Regions from separate parts of the Streptomyces sp. NPDC090045 genome, predicted to be linked through region 1. Evidence: riboswitches for the same ligand, from Rfam matches in the RefSeq annotation. Region 1 holds a riboswitch; the other holds the start of a gene.
The links. A riboswitch is a leader RNA that binds a small molecule or an ion and turns the genes downstream of it on or off. The one in region 1 is predicted to bind thiamine pyrophosphate.
Positions count from the first base shown of each region.

Region 2: another riboswitch for thiamine pyrophosphate. It lies ahead of thiO (glycine oxidase ThiO); the one in region 1 lies ahead of ACIPYQ_RS36800 (thiamine ABC transporter substrate binding subunit).

Region 1 is NZ_JBIVFA010000020.1:88,214-95,484, reverse strand. It holds gene ACIPYQ_RS36810 (ABC transporter ATP-binding protein) at 1-408, opposite strand, end outside; gene ACIPYQ_RS36805 (ABC transporter permease) at 408-2,024, opposite strand; gene ACIPYQ_RS36800 (thiamine ABC transporter substrate binding subunit) at 2,120-3,220, opposite strand; TPP riboswitch at 3,306-3,415, opposite strand; gene rlmN (23S rRNA (adenine(2503)-C(2))-methyltransferase RlmN) at 3,474-4,586, opposite strand; gene ACIPYQ_RS36790 (phosphatidate cytidylyltransferase) at 4,680-5,756, opposite strand; gene frr (ribosome recycling factor) at 5,756-6,313, opposite strand; gene pyrH (UMP kinase) at 6,399-7,178, opposite strand.
Region 2 is NZ_JBIVFA010000001.1:888,298-895,568, reverse strand. It holds gene ACIPYQ_RS04105 (phytoene desaturase family protein) at 1-814, shown strand, start outside; gene ACIPYQ_RS04100 (hypothetical protein) at 867-1,730, opposite strand; gene metF (methylenetetrahydrofolate reductase [NAD(P)H]) at 1,780-2,694, opposite strand; gene thiE (thiamine phosphate synthase) at 2,842-3,477, opposite strand; gene ACIPYQ_RS04085 (Rv2175c family DNA-binding protein) at 3,553-3,918, opposite strand; gene ACIPYQ_RS04080 (NAD(P)/FAD-dependent oxidoreductase) at 4,113-5,357, opposite strand; TPP riboswitch at 5,439-5,550, shown strand; gene thiO (glycine oxidase ThiO) at 5,548-6,717, shown strand; gene thiS (sulfur carrier protein ThiS) at 6,714-6,932, shown strand; gene ACIPYQ_RS04065 (thiazole synthase) at 6,938-7,271, shown strand, end outside.

The DNA.
Region 1 (7,271 bases):
GCCCGACAGGGAGGCCACCGCCCGCCCCTGGGCCCCCGGGAGCCCGACCAGTTCCAGCAGTTCCGCGACCCGGGCCGCGTACCCGGCCCGCCCGCCCCCGCGCATCCGCAGGCCGAAGGAGACGTTGGCGCCCACGTCGCGGTGCGGGAAGAGCTGGTGGTCCTGGAACATCAGGCCCACGCCCCGCCGGTGCACGGGTACGCCGGCCTGGTCGTCCCCGCCCAGCAGCACCCGGCCCGCGGACACCTGCTGGAGCCCGGCGACGACCCGCAGCAGCGTGGACTTCCCGCTCCCGCTCGGCCCCAGTACGCACACGATCTCGTGCTCGGCGACCGCGAGGTCCACGGAGTCGACGACCGCGCGCTCACCGAACCGGACCGACACCCCTTCCAGCTGAAGCAGGGTCATCAGAACTCTCCGGAGGTCTTGTCGGGCCGCAGTCGCTCCAGCACCAGCAGGGACACCGCGCACACCAGCATCAGAATCGTGCTCAGGGCCATCGCCTGCCCGTAGTTCATCTCGCCGGCCCGCCCCAGCAGCCGTGCCACGGCCACCGGCAGCGTCGGCTGGTCCGGCCGCGCGATGAAGACGGTCGCGCCGAACTCCCCCAGCGACACCGCGAAGGCGAATCCGGCCGCGATCAGCAGCGCCCGCCGCACCAGCGGCAGGTCCACCTCCCGCCAGGCCCGCAGCGGCGACGCGCCGAGCACGGCCGCCGCCTCCCGCAGCCGCCCGTCCACGGCGCGCAGGACCGGCAGCATGGTCCGTACGACGAAGGGCACGCCCACCAGCGCCTGCGCCAGAGGCACCAGGATCCACGAGGTCCGCAGGTCCAGCGGCGGCTCGTCCAGGGTGATGAGGAAGCCGAAGCCCACCGTCACGGCGGACACCCCGAGCGGCAGCATCAGCAGCGCGTCGAAGCCGCGTACGAAGGGGCCCGCGCGCCGGGTCAGTACCGCGGCCGCCAGCCCCCCGATGAACAGGGCGATCGCGGTGGCGGCGAGGGCGTACTGGAGGGAGTTCCAGATCGCCTCGAGCGGCGGCACCAGGAAGGTTCCGCCGCCGGCGCCCGCGTCCTGCAGCGCCCGGTAGAAGCCGAAGCCGTATCCGCCGGGGACGTCGAAGGACCGCTCCACCAGCACGGCCAGCGGCGCCACGATCAGCAGCGCGATGGTCGACAGGACCCCACCCAGCAGGGAGCGCTGCGCCCAGCCGCGCGGCCGGTGCGTGGTCCGGCCCGGGTCGACGAGCCGCAGCGCGGTCTCGCGCCGGCGCACGGTCCAGGCGTGCAGGGCGAGGATCGCGCCGATCGCGGCGAACTGCACCATCGTCAGCACGGCGGCCGTCGACAGGTCCAGGAGCTGCGCGGTCTGCCGGTAGACCTCCACCTCCAGGGTGGAGTACGCGGGCCCGCCCAGGATCAGTACGACGCCGAAGGAGCTGAAGGTGAACAGGAAGACCATCAGCGAGGCCGCGGCCACCGACGGGGCCAGCGCGGGCAGCGTCACGCGCCGCCAGGCGGCGAACCGGCCGGCGCCCAGCACCCGGGCGGCCTCCTCCTGGCGCGGATCGAGCTGCGCCCACAGCCCGCCGACGGTGCGGACGATGACCGCGTAGTTGAAGAAGACGTGCGCGAGGAGGATCGCCCAGACGGTGGTGTCGAGCCGGACCCCCATCGTCTCGTCCATCAGCCCGCCGCGTCCCAGCAGCGCGAGGAAGGCGGTGCCGACGACCACGGTCGGCAGCACGAAGGGAACGGTCACCACGGCCCGCAGCAGTTGCTTGCCGGGGAACTCGAAGCGCGCGAAGACGTACGCGCCGGGGAGCGCGATCAGCAGCGTGAGCACGGTGGAGGCGAGCGCCTGCCAGGTGGTGAACCACAGCACGCCGGCGATGTCGGGCCGGGTCAGCACCTCGCCGATCCGGCCGAACTGCCAGCCCTCGTCCGTCTTGAGGCCGCGCCCGACGATCGAGGCGACGGGGTAGGCGAAGAACAGTCCGAAGAAGGCCAGTGGCACGGCCATCAGGGCGAGCCGTACGGCGGTCGCCCGGCCGCGCCCACGGGGGCCGGGGCCGGGCGCGGCGCCCCCCGACGCCGCGCCCGGCTCCTTGGTACCGCTTACTTCACGACGAGCGCGGTCCATGCCTTGACCCACTGCTCACGGTTCTTGGCGATGGTCTCGGGAGCCACGTTCTCCGGCTTCTCGACCACCACTCCGTGCTTGGTGAACAGCTCCGGCAGGGCCGCGTCCTTCGTCACGGGGTTCACGAACATCTGCAGCGGCATGTCCTCCTGGAACTTCTTGCTGACCAGGAAGTCCAGCAGGGCCTTGCCGCCCGGCTCGTTCTTCGCCCCCTTCAGCAGGCCCGCGAACTCGACCTGGCGGAAGCAGGTGCCGGTGGAGACGCCCGTCGGGGCCTCGGCCGGCTGCGGCTCGCCGTACAGCACCTCGACCGGCGGGCTGGAGGCGTAGGAGACGACCAGCGGGCGGTCGCCCTTGGCCTTCTTGCCGCCCGCGGAGCCGGAGAAGCGCTCGTTGTAGGCCTGCTCCCAGCCGTCGACGACCTCGACGCCGTTGGCCTTGAGCTTGCTCCAGTAGTCCTTCCAGCCGTCCTCGCCGTACTTGCCGACGGAGGCGAGGAGGAAGCCGAGGCCGGGCGAGGAGGTCGCGGCGTTCTCGGTGACCAGGAGGTTCTTGTACTCCGGCTTGATCAGGTCGTCCAGCGTCTGCGGCGGGGCGATCTTCTTGTCGGCGAAGTACGCCTTGTCGTAGTTGACGCAGATGTCGCCGGAGTCGACCGGGGTGACCCGGTGCTCCTTGTCGAGGACGTACTCGGGCTTCACCTCGGCCAGGCCCTTGGCCTCGTACGGCGTGAAGATGCCGTTGTCGAGGGCGCGCGAGAGGAGGGTGTTGTCCACGCCGAAGAAGACGTCGCCGCGCGGGGAGCCCTTGGTGAGGATCTCCTGGTTCAGTGCCGCGCCCGCGTCCCCGGACTTCAGCACCTTGACGGTGTAGCCGCTCTGCTGCTCGAACTCCTTGAGGACCGTGTCGGTCACGTTGAAGGAGTCGTGGGAGACGAGCGTGACGGTCTTGGACTTCGGGGCGTCGCTCGCGCCCGCGGTCTTGTCCTCGGCGTCGCCGCCGCCGCAGGCGCTGAGCGTGGTGACGCCCAGCGCGGCCGCGAGTGCGACGCCCGCCAGCTTCTTGGTGGTGCTCATTGGTGAATTCCTCCTGGGATGTCCAGGAGAAGACGCGGCCCTGCCCGGCGCTCTACGCGAGCGGACGCCGGGCAGGGCGCAACAGCAAGAGTGGTGACCGAACTTCCTACCCCGAATGACCGGGGCGAGGTTCAGAGGGTCTGCGGATGACGGATACCGCACTCTCAGCGCTGTGGCGCTCCCCTGTCGGAATATGAAATTGGTTCGGCCACAGGGTACCCCGTGGCCGAATCACGTCGAACAGAAGCGGAACCTAGCGCTCCGAGGCGGCGAGCTGGCCGCACGCGCCGTCGATCTCCTGGCCGCGGGTGTCCCGTACGGTCACCGGCACGCCGTGGCGGGCGATGGCCTCGACGAAGGCCTTCTCGTCCTCGGGGCGCGAGGCGGTCCACTTCGAGCCCGGCGTGGGGTTCAGCGGGATCAGGTTGACGTGGACGCGCTTGCCCTTGAGCAGCTTGCCCAGCAGGTCACCGCGCCAGGCCTGGTCGTTGATGTCGCGGATCAGGGCGTACTCGATGGAGATCCGCCGGCCGGACTTCTCCGCGTACTCCCAGGCCGCGCCGAGCACCTCGCGGACGTTCCAGCGGGTGTTCACGGGGACCAGGGTGTCGCGCAGCTCGTCGTCGGGCGCGTGCAGCGAGACGGCGAGACGGCACTTGAAGCCCTCGTCGGCGAACCGCAGCATGGCCGGGACCAGGCCGACGGTGGAGACCGTGATGCCGCGCTGCGACAGGCCCAGGCCATCGGGCTCGGGGTCGGTGAGCCGGCGGATGGCGCCGACCACGCGGTTGTAGTTGGCCAGCGGCTCGCCCATGCCCATGAAGACGATGTTCGACAGGCGCGCCGGGCCGCCCGGGACCTCGCCGTCGCGCAGCGCGCGCATGCCGTCGACGATCTGGTGCACGATCTCGGCGGTGGAGAGGTTGCGGTCGAGGCCCGCCTGGCCGGTGGCGCAGAACGGGCAGTTCATGCCGCAGCCGGCCTGCGAGGAGATGCACATGGTGACCCGGTCGGGGTAGCGCATCAGCACGGACTCGACGAGCGTGCCGTCGTGCAGCTTCCACAGGGTCTTGCGCGTGGTGTCGTCGTCACAGCTGATGTGGCGGATGACGTTCATCAGATCGGGGAGCAGCTCCTGCTGGAGCTTCTCGCGCGACCCCGCCGGGATGTCGGTCCACTCGGCCGGGTCGTGCGCGTAGCGCGCGAAGTAGTGCTGGGAGAGCTGCTTGGCCCGGAACGGCTTCTCGCCGATCGCGGCGACCGCCTCGCGGCGCTCGGCCGGGGTCATGTCGGCGAGGTGCCGGGGCGGCTTCTTGGCCCCGCGAGGGGCGACGAAGGTGAGCTCTCCCGGAACGGGGCGGGCCATGGCAGGTACTCCTTGTAAGACGAAAGGCGCGCCGCAGAAGCAGCGCGCCTTTCAAGAGTAACCGCCCGGCGTCACACGCCGCCTTTTCGCAGGTCAGCCCGTGCCCACGAAGGCCGCCAGCAGCAGCCAGACCACCGGCGCCGTCGGCAGCAGCGAATCGAGCCGGTCCATGATGCCGCCGTGGCCCGGCAGCAGGGTGCCCATGTCCTTGATGCCCAGGTCCCGCTTGATCATCGACTCGCCGAGATCGCCCAGGGTGGCGCTGACCGCGACCGCGAGGCCGAGCAGCAGGCCCTGCCACCAGGCGCCGCCGTCGATCAGGAACTCCATGCACAGCGCGCCGGCCGCCATCGCGAAGGCCACCGCGCCGAACAGTCCCTCGCGGGTCTTTCCGGGGCTGATGCGCGGCGCGAGCTTGTGCTTCCCGAAGCGCCAGCCGACCGCGTAGGCCCCGGTGTCGCTGACCACGGTGAGGAGCAGGAAGGTGATCACGCGCTCGGCGCCGTCGTCGGCGGTGAGCAGCATCGCGACGAAGGTGGCCAGGAACGGCACGTAGAACGCCGCGAAGGCGCCCGCGGTGACGTCCTTGAGGTAGTCCTCGGGCGGTTCGGTCATCCGCCACACCAGGACCGCCAGCACGGTCAGGGCCATGGCGACCCAGGCGCCCTCGGCCCCCCGGACGTAGCCGGCGATGACCATGGCCGCGCCGCCGACCGCGAGCGGGACCAGCGGGGCCTTGATGCCCTTCTTCTCCTGCAGCCGGGAGGTGAGCTCCCACAGGCCCACGACGACGGCGACGACGACGACGCCGACGAAGACCGCCTTGACGATCAGCAGCGAGGCGAAGATCACCGCGCCGAGGCCGACGCCGACCCCTATGGCGGCGCGCAGGTCCCGGCCCGCGCGCTTCTTCGGCGGCGGGGGCGAGGCGTCCTGCGGCTGCGGGGCATGCGGAGGCGGGGGGCTGGGCATGGGCTCCTGCGGCGGCGTATCGGCGCGGAAGAGGGGGCCGCCGTCCAGGGCGGCCCCCCGATCGCGTGCTTCCCGGTCGTCGAAGTCACGGCCGGCGGCATCGGGCACGATGGGCATGGGCCGAGTGTGCGGGCCCACCTGCGCATCGTATGCGGGACCCGCCGGAACCGGCTCCGGCTGCCAGGAAGTGTCGTTCATCAGACTTCGAGGAGCTCGGCTTCCTTGTGCTTGAGGAGCTCGTCCACCTGCGCGACGTACTTCGCGGTGGTGTCGTCGAGCTCCTTCTCCGCGCGACGGACCTCGTCCTCGCCGGCTTCCTTGTCCTTGACGAGCTTGTCGAGGGCGTCCTTGGCCTTGCGGCGCACGGCGCGGATGGAGACCTTGGAGTCCTCGGCCTTGGTGCGGGCGACCTTGATGTACTCCTTGCGGCGGTCCTGCGTCAGCTCGGGGAAGGTCACCCGGATGATGCTGCCGTCGTTGCTCGGGTTGACACCGAGGTCGGAGTCGCGGATGGCCTGCTCGATGTTGCGCAGGGCGCTCTTGTCGAACGGGGTCACGATCGCCATGCGCGGCTCGGGCACCGAGAAGGACGCGAGCTGGTTGATGGGCGTGATGGCACCGTAGTAGTCCGCCACGATCTTGTTGAACATCGCCGGGTGCGCACGGCCGGTGCGAATCGCGGCGAAGTCTTCCTTGGCGACGACGACGGCCTTTTCCATCTTCTCCTCGGCCTCGAGGAGGATCTCTTCGGTCACCACGTGCTCCTGCATGTCTTGAATGGATGGTTCAGGCGGGCGGGGCCGGCGGGGCCGGTCCGGGCTCGGTCCGGCGGCGGACCGCTCAGGCCCGGGTTTCCTGGTCGCTGACGAGCGTGCCGATCTTCTCACCCTTGACGGCGCGCGCGATATTGCCCTCGGCGAGCAGCTCGAACACGAGGATCGGCAGCTTGTTGTCGCGGCACAGCGTGATCGCGGTGGCGTCGGCGACCTTGAGGTCGCGGGAGAGGACCTCGCTGTACTCCAGCGCGTCGAACTTGACCGCGTCCGGGTTCTTCTTCGGGTCGGAGTCGTAGACCCCGTCGACGCCGTTCTTGCCCATGAGCAGGGCCTCGGCGTCGATCTCCAGGGCACGCTGGGCGGCCGTGGTGTCGGTGGAGAAGTAGGGCATGCCCATGCCCGCGCCGAAGATGACGACGCGGCCCTTCTCCAGGTGCCGCACGGCACGGAGCGGGATGTACGGCTCCGCGACCTGGCCCATGGTGATGGCGGTCTGCACGCGGGAGTCGATGCCCTCCTTCTCCAGGAAGTCCTGGAGTGCGAGGCAGTTCATGACGGTTCCGAGCATGCCCATGTAGTCGGACCGTGCCCGGTCCATGCCACGCTGCTGGAGTTCGGCGCCGCGGAAGAAGTTGCCGCCGCCGATCACGACGGCGATCTCCGCGCCGTCGCGGACCACCGCGGCGATCTCGCGCGCGATGGCGTGGACGACGTCGGGGTCGACGCCCAGTCCTCCGCCACCGGAGAAGGCCTCGCCCGACAGCTTCAGCATGAAGCGGCGGCCCTTCTTGTCCTGGTCGCTCTTGTCGTCGGATGCGGTGTGGGGGTCCACGCCCTGATTCATGGAGATCTCCTCGTGCACATACGAAGAAGGCCATTGCCGGTGGGTCCTTGCGGTTCCCTCTACGGCAATGGCCTCCTCGTCAGATCTGCGATC
Region 2 (7,271 bases), on a different contig from region 1:
CGACCCCGCCACCGCGCCCGGCGCGGCCACCGTGCTCCCGTACATGGAACAGACCTTCGGCAGCTGGTACGTGCGCGGCGGGATGCGCGCCCTGGCCACCGCCGTGTACGAGCGCTGCCTGGAGCGGAAGGTCGTCTTCACGTTCGGGGCGGACGTGCGCGAGGTGCTGGTCCGCGACGGCCGTGCGGCCGGGCTGCTGCTGGCCGACGGCAGCGAGGCGGCCGCCGACCACGTGGTCTGTGCGATCGACCCCCGGCAGCTGCCCGCCGGCTCGCTGCCGTGGCCGGCGGACGCGGTCCCCGCCCGCGGTGCGGACGTGCCCGGCCGGATCACGCTGCTGCTCGCGCTGCGCGGCGCGCGCCCCGGTACGGCCGTCCACCGCACCCTGGTGCACGCCCCGGGGGCGCAGGTCACCGTGTTGCGCCCGGACGACCCCGCCACCCGGCCCGACGCGGAGCACGAGGCGGTCACCGTGAGCGCCGTGTGCGGGCCGGGGGCCCCGGAGCCCGCGGAGCTGCTGAACCTCGCGGAGAAGGCCGTCCAGGGGCTGCGGGAGAGGCTGTTGTGGCAGGAGGTGCGCACCCCGGCCGATGTCGAGGCGGCGACCGGTGCGCTGGGGGGCGCGGTGCCGCCGCCCGCCCTCGCGGGGGCCGGCGGCCGACTGCTCCACCCGGCCAACACCACGGCCGTGCCCGGGCTCTACCTGGCGGGCGGCTGGGCGCATCCCGGCGGCGGGCTGCCGCACGCCGGGATGACCGGGGCCCTGGTGGCCGGGCTGATCGTGGAGGGCGCGGAGTTCCGCGGCTCGCAGTGACCGCTGCGCGCAGCGGTGGGCGGACCGGTCCGCGGACCGGTCCGCGCGGGGTTCAGTAGCGGTACTGCTCGTACTCGCCGGGCTGGGAGTACGGGTACTGCTGCGGCGGCTCGGCCTGCTCCTCCGCCGGGTAGGGCTGGCCGCCCCCGTCGGTGGACCGCTGCTGGGGGACCCAGACCCCGCCGGGCGGGGTGTCCGTGGAGTACTGCTGCTGCCCGTAGTCGGCGTACGCGGTGTAGTCGTACGGCTGGGGCGGGGCGACCCCGCCGCCGGTGCCGATGTACGGGTCCGAGTAGGCGGCGTAGACCTGCTGCTGGCCACCCGTCGGGTAGCCGCCGGAGTAGTCGTAGCCGCCGCCCTGGTTCTGCGGGTCGTAGTACGCCGCGTACTGGTGGGCGTCCTGTTCCGCCGTGGTGAACGGCGAGGCGAAGGCCGCCGTCTGTGCGGCCTCGGGGGCCTGCGCGAAGCTCTGTATCCCGTAGGACCCGGTGTCCTCGGGGACCGGCTCCGGGCTGTAGACCTCTTCGGCCGCGGCCCGGAACGGACGCTCGTCGGCCGCTCCGTCCGTGTCCTCGTAGGCGAGCTCTGTGACCTGGAGCGCCGGCTCCTGCGGGGCCGCGCCGCCGGATCGGCGCCGCCTGGACTGCCGTACGGGCTCCCCGCCGCGGCGCAGCGCCCAGCCGGCGACGAAGCCCTTGCGGAAGGAGAGCGTCACCAGGGTCTGGCCCAGGGCGAACGCCGCTGCGCCGGCCCCGATGACCGGAACCGACGGCAGCACCACCCCGGCGACCACGCCGAGGAATCCCGCGAAGGCGAGCAGGCGCCAGCGGAGCCGGGCCTTGTACTGCATCAGGACCTCGGCAAGCAGCCACAACGCGACGAAACCGAACGCGATGTAGAGGACCGTCATTCCCATGCATGGCCCCTCTCGGTACGGCCGCCGGCGCGGGAACGGGGGGCGGCCGTCAGGCCCGCTGGTGCAGGCCCAGGTTCTCGTAGATTTCGAGAGTCGCCGTGGAATTGTTCAGCGTGATGAAGTGCAGCCCCGGGACACCCTCGGACAGCAGCCGCGCGCAGAACTCCGTGGCGAACTCGATGCCAATGGAGCGTACAGCGGCCGGATCGTCCTTGACGGCGAGCATGCGCTCTTTCACATCCGCGGGGAAGGCCGCGTTGCTGAGTTGGGGCAGCCGGTCGAGCTGCTTGATCGCCACAACAGGCATGACCTCGGGGATGATCGGGGTCTCGCAGCCCGCCTTCTCGACGCTGTCGCGCAGCCTCAGATAATTCTCCGGATCGAAGAACATCTGGGTGATCGCGTAGTCGGCGCCCGCGCGGCACTTGTCCACGAAGTGCCGGATGTCCGTGTCCCAGTCCGTCGAACGCGGGTGCATCTCGGGGAAGGCCGCGACGCCGACGCAGAAGTCGCCGGACTCCTTGACGAGGCGGACCAGGTCGGCGGCGTAGTGCACGCCCTCGGGGTGCGCCACCCACTCGCCCATCGGGTCGCCCGGCGGGTCTCCGCGGACGACGAGCATGTTCCGGATCCCCGCGTCGGCGAACTGCCCGATGACGTTGCGCAGCTCGGCGACCGAGTGGTCCACGGCGGTGAGGTGCGCGACGGGGGTCAGGGTGGTGTCCGCGGCGATCTCCTGGGTGGCCTTGACGGTGCCGCCGCGGGTGGAGCCGCCGGCTCCGTAGGTCACGGACACGAAGCTGGGGGATACCGCCTCGACCCGGCGCAGGGCGTTCCAGAGGTTGCGTTCGCCCTTCTCCGTCTTCGGGGCCCAGAACTCGAAGGAGTACGAGCGCCCGGACGCGAGGAGGTCGCGGACGGTGTGTGCACGGTCCGACCAGGTGGAAGCGGTACCAGAGGCCATGTGGGCAGGTTAGACGCGGCCGGCCGGTCGCCGAAGCGCTGTCCGCCTTTTGGACACGTTTTTGGACACTTGGGGGACTGCACCTGGTCAAGCGGGGCCGGACACGTTAAAGAGCGGCGCGCCGCCCTCTGTCCGGGCGGACAGGACTCAGCCGAGCCGGGCCCGGACGCGCTTGGCGAGGTCCGCGGCGGCCGCACCGGGGTCGGTGGCCTCGGTGAGGGCGCGGACGACCACGACGCGGGTGGCGCCGGCGTCCAGCACCTCGTCCAGGTTGGTGCTGTCGATGCCGCCGATGGCGAACCAGGGCCGGTCCTGCTCCAGCGAGGCCGCGTACCGGACCAGCTCCAGGCCGGGGGCGTGGCGGCCGGGCTTGGTGGGGGTGGGCCAGCAGGGGCCCGTGCAGAAGTAGTCCACGCCGGCTTCGGCGGCGGCCGCGTCCACCTCGGCCTCGGCGTGGCAGGACCGGCCGATCAGCACCTGCTCGCCGAGGATGGCGCGGGCCGCGGGGACGGGGATGTCGCCCTGGCCGAGGTGCAGGACGTCGGAGCCGATGGCATGGGCGACGTCGGCGCGGTCGTTCACGGCGAGGAGCTTGCCGTGGCGGCGTGCGGCCTCGGCGAACACCCGGAGGTGTTCGAGCTCCTCCCCCGCCTCCATGCCCTTGTCCCGGAGCTGGACGATGTCCACGCCTCCGGCCAGGACGGCGTCGAGGAACTCAGGGAGGTCACCCTGCCGCTTGCGGGCGTCCGTGCAGAGGTAGAGCCGGGCGTCGGACAGCTGCATGGGTGAACCCCCCGTGATGGAGGCGGTGTACGGGCGCGGGCCCGTACACCGCGGTGGAGCGAACTGCGGATCAGGTCAGAGGGCGAGCGCCTGAGCGCGGCGCTTCACCTCCGTGCCGCGATTCTCGCTCAGCGCCTGCACGGGAGTGCCGGGCAGGGTCGGATCCTCGGTGAAGAGCCACTCCAGGATCTCCTCGTCGGTGAAGCGGTCGTCGCGCAGCACGGTCAGCAGACCGACCAGGCCCTTGACGACCTTGTCACCGTCGATGAAGGGGGCCGGCACCTGCAGGGAGCGGTTCTCGCCCCGGCGTACGGCGATGAGCTGCCCTTCCTTGACCATCTGGCGGACCCGGGTCACCTCGATGTTCAGCTTCTCCGCGATGTCGGGGAGGTACAGCCACGAGGGGACAAGGGCATCGATCTTTGCGTCAATCTCGGTCACGGACACAAGCCTGCCATCTCGGCTCCGCCGCCGGTACCTGGGCAGCCCGTACGGGTCGCCCCCCGTACTGGGGCTCCGCCCCAGACCCCACGCCTCAAACGCCGGCGGGGCTGTATTTCAGCCCGTCCGGCGTTTGAGTGGGGGTCCCCCCGGACGAAGTCTGGGGGAGGGTCCGGGCGGAGCCCGGTCGGCCGTCAGGCCGAGGCCGATTTGAGCGGGGTTCCGGGGTCGCTGACCTTGGACGGGTCCAGCGGGACCGCCGTCTCGATCAGGCGGCGGCCCTGGGCCAGGTCGCGCGGCCGGCCCACCGCCAGCACCGCGACCAGCGCGCCGCCGCGCAGCCAGCACACCGACCAGGCCGCCCCGGCCGGGTCGCCCCGCCACAGCAGGGTGTCGGCCCCGCCGTGGTGTCCGGCGTACTGCACGAACCGCCCGAACTGCTCCGACCAGAAGTACGGCACCGGGTCGTACACCTGCGCCGACTCCCCGGCCCCGGCCCCGGCCCCGGCCCCGGCCAGGATGTTCGCCGCCACCGTCCGCGGCCCCTGGAGCGCGTTGTCCCAGTGGTGCACGAGCAGCCGCTTCCCGTACCGCCCGGAGGGGAAGGAGGCGCAGTCGCCGACCGCGTACACCCCGGGCAGGGAGGTGCGCAGGTGCGCGTCGGCGGTGACCGAGCCGTCGGGGCCCAGCTCCACACCGGTCCCGGCCAGCCATCCCGTGGCGGGCCGCGCGCCGATGCCCACGACGACCGCACCGGCCGGCAGGGCGCGCCCGTCCGCGAGCAGGACCCGGCCCTCCTCGATCCCGGCGACCTTCGCGCCGGTGATCAGCGCGGCGCCCGCCTCCTCGTACCAGCGCGCCATCGGCTCGGTGACCTCGGCGGGCAGCGCTCCCGCCAGCACCCGGTCCGCCGCCTCGACCACGGTCACCGCGCAGCCCGCCTCGCGGGCCGCGGTGGCGAACTCGGCGCCGATCCAGCCCGCCCCGACGACCACCGTCGACGGCGCGGCCGCCAGGACCGGGCGCAGCCGCGCCGCGTCGTCCAGCGTGCGCAGCAGGTGGACGCCCGGGACGCCCTCGGTGCCGGGCAGGGTCAGCGGCTCGGCGCCGGTCGCCAGGACGAGGACCTCGTACGGGACCGGGCCGGCCTCGGTGTCCAGCTCGCGGTCGGCGGCCCGGAGCCCGGTGACCTCCGTCCCCAGCCGCAGTTCGATGCCGAGCCCCTCGAAGTCCACGTCGAAGGCGGAGTCCTCGGCCTTGCCGAGCAGGACCGCCTTGGACAGCGGGGGCCGGTCGTAGGGCTGGTGGGGTTCGGCTCCCAGCAGGGTCAGGGGGCCGGCGAATCCCTGCTCGCGCAGGGCGACCGCGGTCTGCACGCCGGCCATTCCGGCGCCGACGATCACGACGCCGCGCTGATTGTGTTCCGTCTGCTCGCTCACCCGGCCACCCTAATCATCTGACGCTCTGTCAGGAATAGGTGCCGCCTTACCGGCCGTCCGGGGCCGGGATAGTCTGGCCACCGTACCTATCGCGGGAGTCCGGCGCACCGGGCTGAGAGGGAGGCTGGCCGGCCTCCGACCGTACGAACCTGATCCGGGTCATGCCGGCGAAGGGAGGGGCTGGACGCCCATGCACTCATCTCGGAACGGATCCGACGTCCTCGTCATCGGGGGCGGGATCATCGGCCTGGTCACCGCCTGGCGGGCCGCGGCGCGCGGGCTGCGCACCGTACTCGCCGACCCGGCACCCGGCGGCGGCGCCGCCCAGGTCGCGGCCGGCATGCTCGCCCCCGTCACCGAACTGCACTTCGGCGAGGAGGCCCTGCTGGGCCTCGGCCTCGCCTCCGCCGCGCGCTATCCGGAGTTCGCCGCCGAGCTCGCCGACGCGAGCGGCGGCATGGACATCGGCTTCCGCGCGTGCGGCACCCTCGCCGTCGCCCTCGACTCCGACGACCGGCTCCACCTGCGGGAACTGCACGCGCTGCAGCGCCGCTGCGGCCTGGAGTCCGAGTGGCTCACCGGCCGCGAGTGCCGCCGCCTGGAGCCCATGCTCGCCCCGGGCGTACGCGGCGGCCTTCGCGTGGACGGCGACCACCAGGTCGACCCGCGCCGGCTCGCGGCCGCCCTGCTGGCCGCCTGCGAGCGGGCCGGCGTGATCATCCACCGGGCCGCCGTGGAACGGCTGCTGGTCACCGCCGACCGGGCGGCCGGGGCCGCGCTCGACGACGGTACGGAGCTGCGCGCCGCCCAGGTGGTCCTGGCGGCGGGCTCGCTCAGCGGCAGGCTGGCGGGCGTACCGCCGGAAGTGCTGCCTCCCGTACGGCCGGTCAAGGGCCAGGTCCTGCGCCTGTCCGTGCCCCCGGCCTACGCGCCGTTCCTGTCCCGGACCGTCCGGGCGGTCGTCCGCGGCAGCCACGTCTACCTGGTGCCGCGCGAGAACGGCGAACTCGTCGTCGGCGCCACCAGCGAGGAACTCGGCTGGGACACCACGGTCACCGCGGGCGGAGTCTACGAACTCCTGCGCGACGCCCACGAACTGGTCCCCGGCATCACCGAACTCCCCCTCACCGAGACCCGTGCGGGGCTGCGCCCCGGATCCCCCGACAACGCCCCGCTGCTCGGCCCGACCGACCTGCCGGGCCTGCACCTGGCCACCGGGCACTACCGCAACGGGGTGCTGCTGACCCCGCTCACCGGCGAGGTGCTCGCCGAGCTGCTGGCCACCGGCGAAGTGCCGGAGATCGCGCGCCCCTTCACCCCCCGCCGGTTCTCCGCCGCACGTCAGGAGTCGTACGCATGACCCTTCCCGTCTCCGTGTCCCTCTCCGTCAACGGCGAGCCGCGCGAGGTCGCGGCCGGCACCACGCTCGACGCCGTGGTCGCGACCCTGACCACGGCCCCCTCCGGCGTCGCCGCCGCGCTCAACGAGACCGTCGTCCCGCGCGGGCAGTGGCCGGTCACGCCGGTCGGCGAGGGCGACCGGATCGAAATCCTCACCGCGGTCCAGGGAGGCTGAGCGCCATGGCGGACGACCTCTTCACCCTGGGCGGCCGGACCTTCTCCTCCCGCCTGATCATGGGCACGGGCGGGGCCCCGAGCCTGGACGTGCTGGAACGCTCCCTGGTCGCGTCCGGCACCGAACTCACGACGGTCGCGATGCGGCGCCTCGACCCCACGGTCCAGGGCTCCGTCCTCTCCGTGCTGACCAAGCTCGGCATCGCGGTCCTGCCCAACACGGCGGGCTGCTTCACGGCGGGCGAGGCCGTGCTCACGGCCCGGCTGGCCCGGGAGGCGCTGGGCACGGACTGGATCAAGCTGGAGGTGGTCGCGGACGAGCGGACCCTCCTGCCCGACG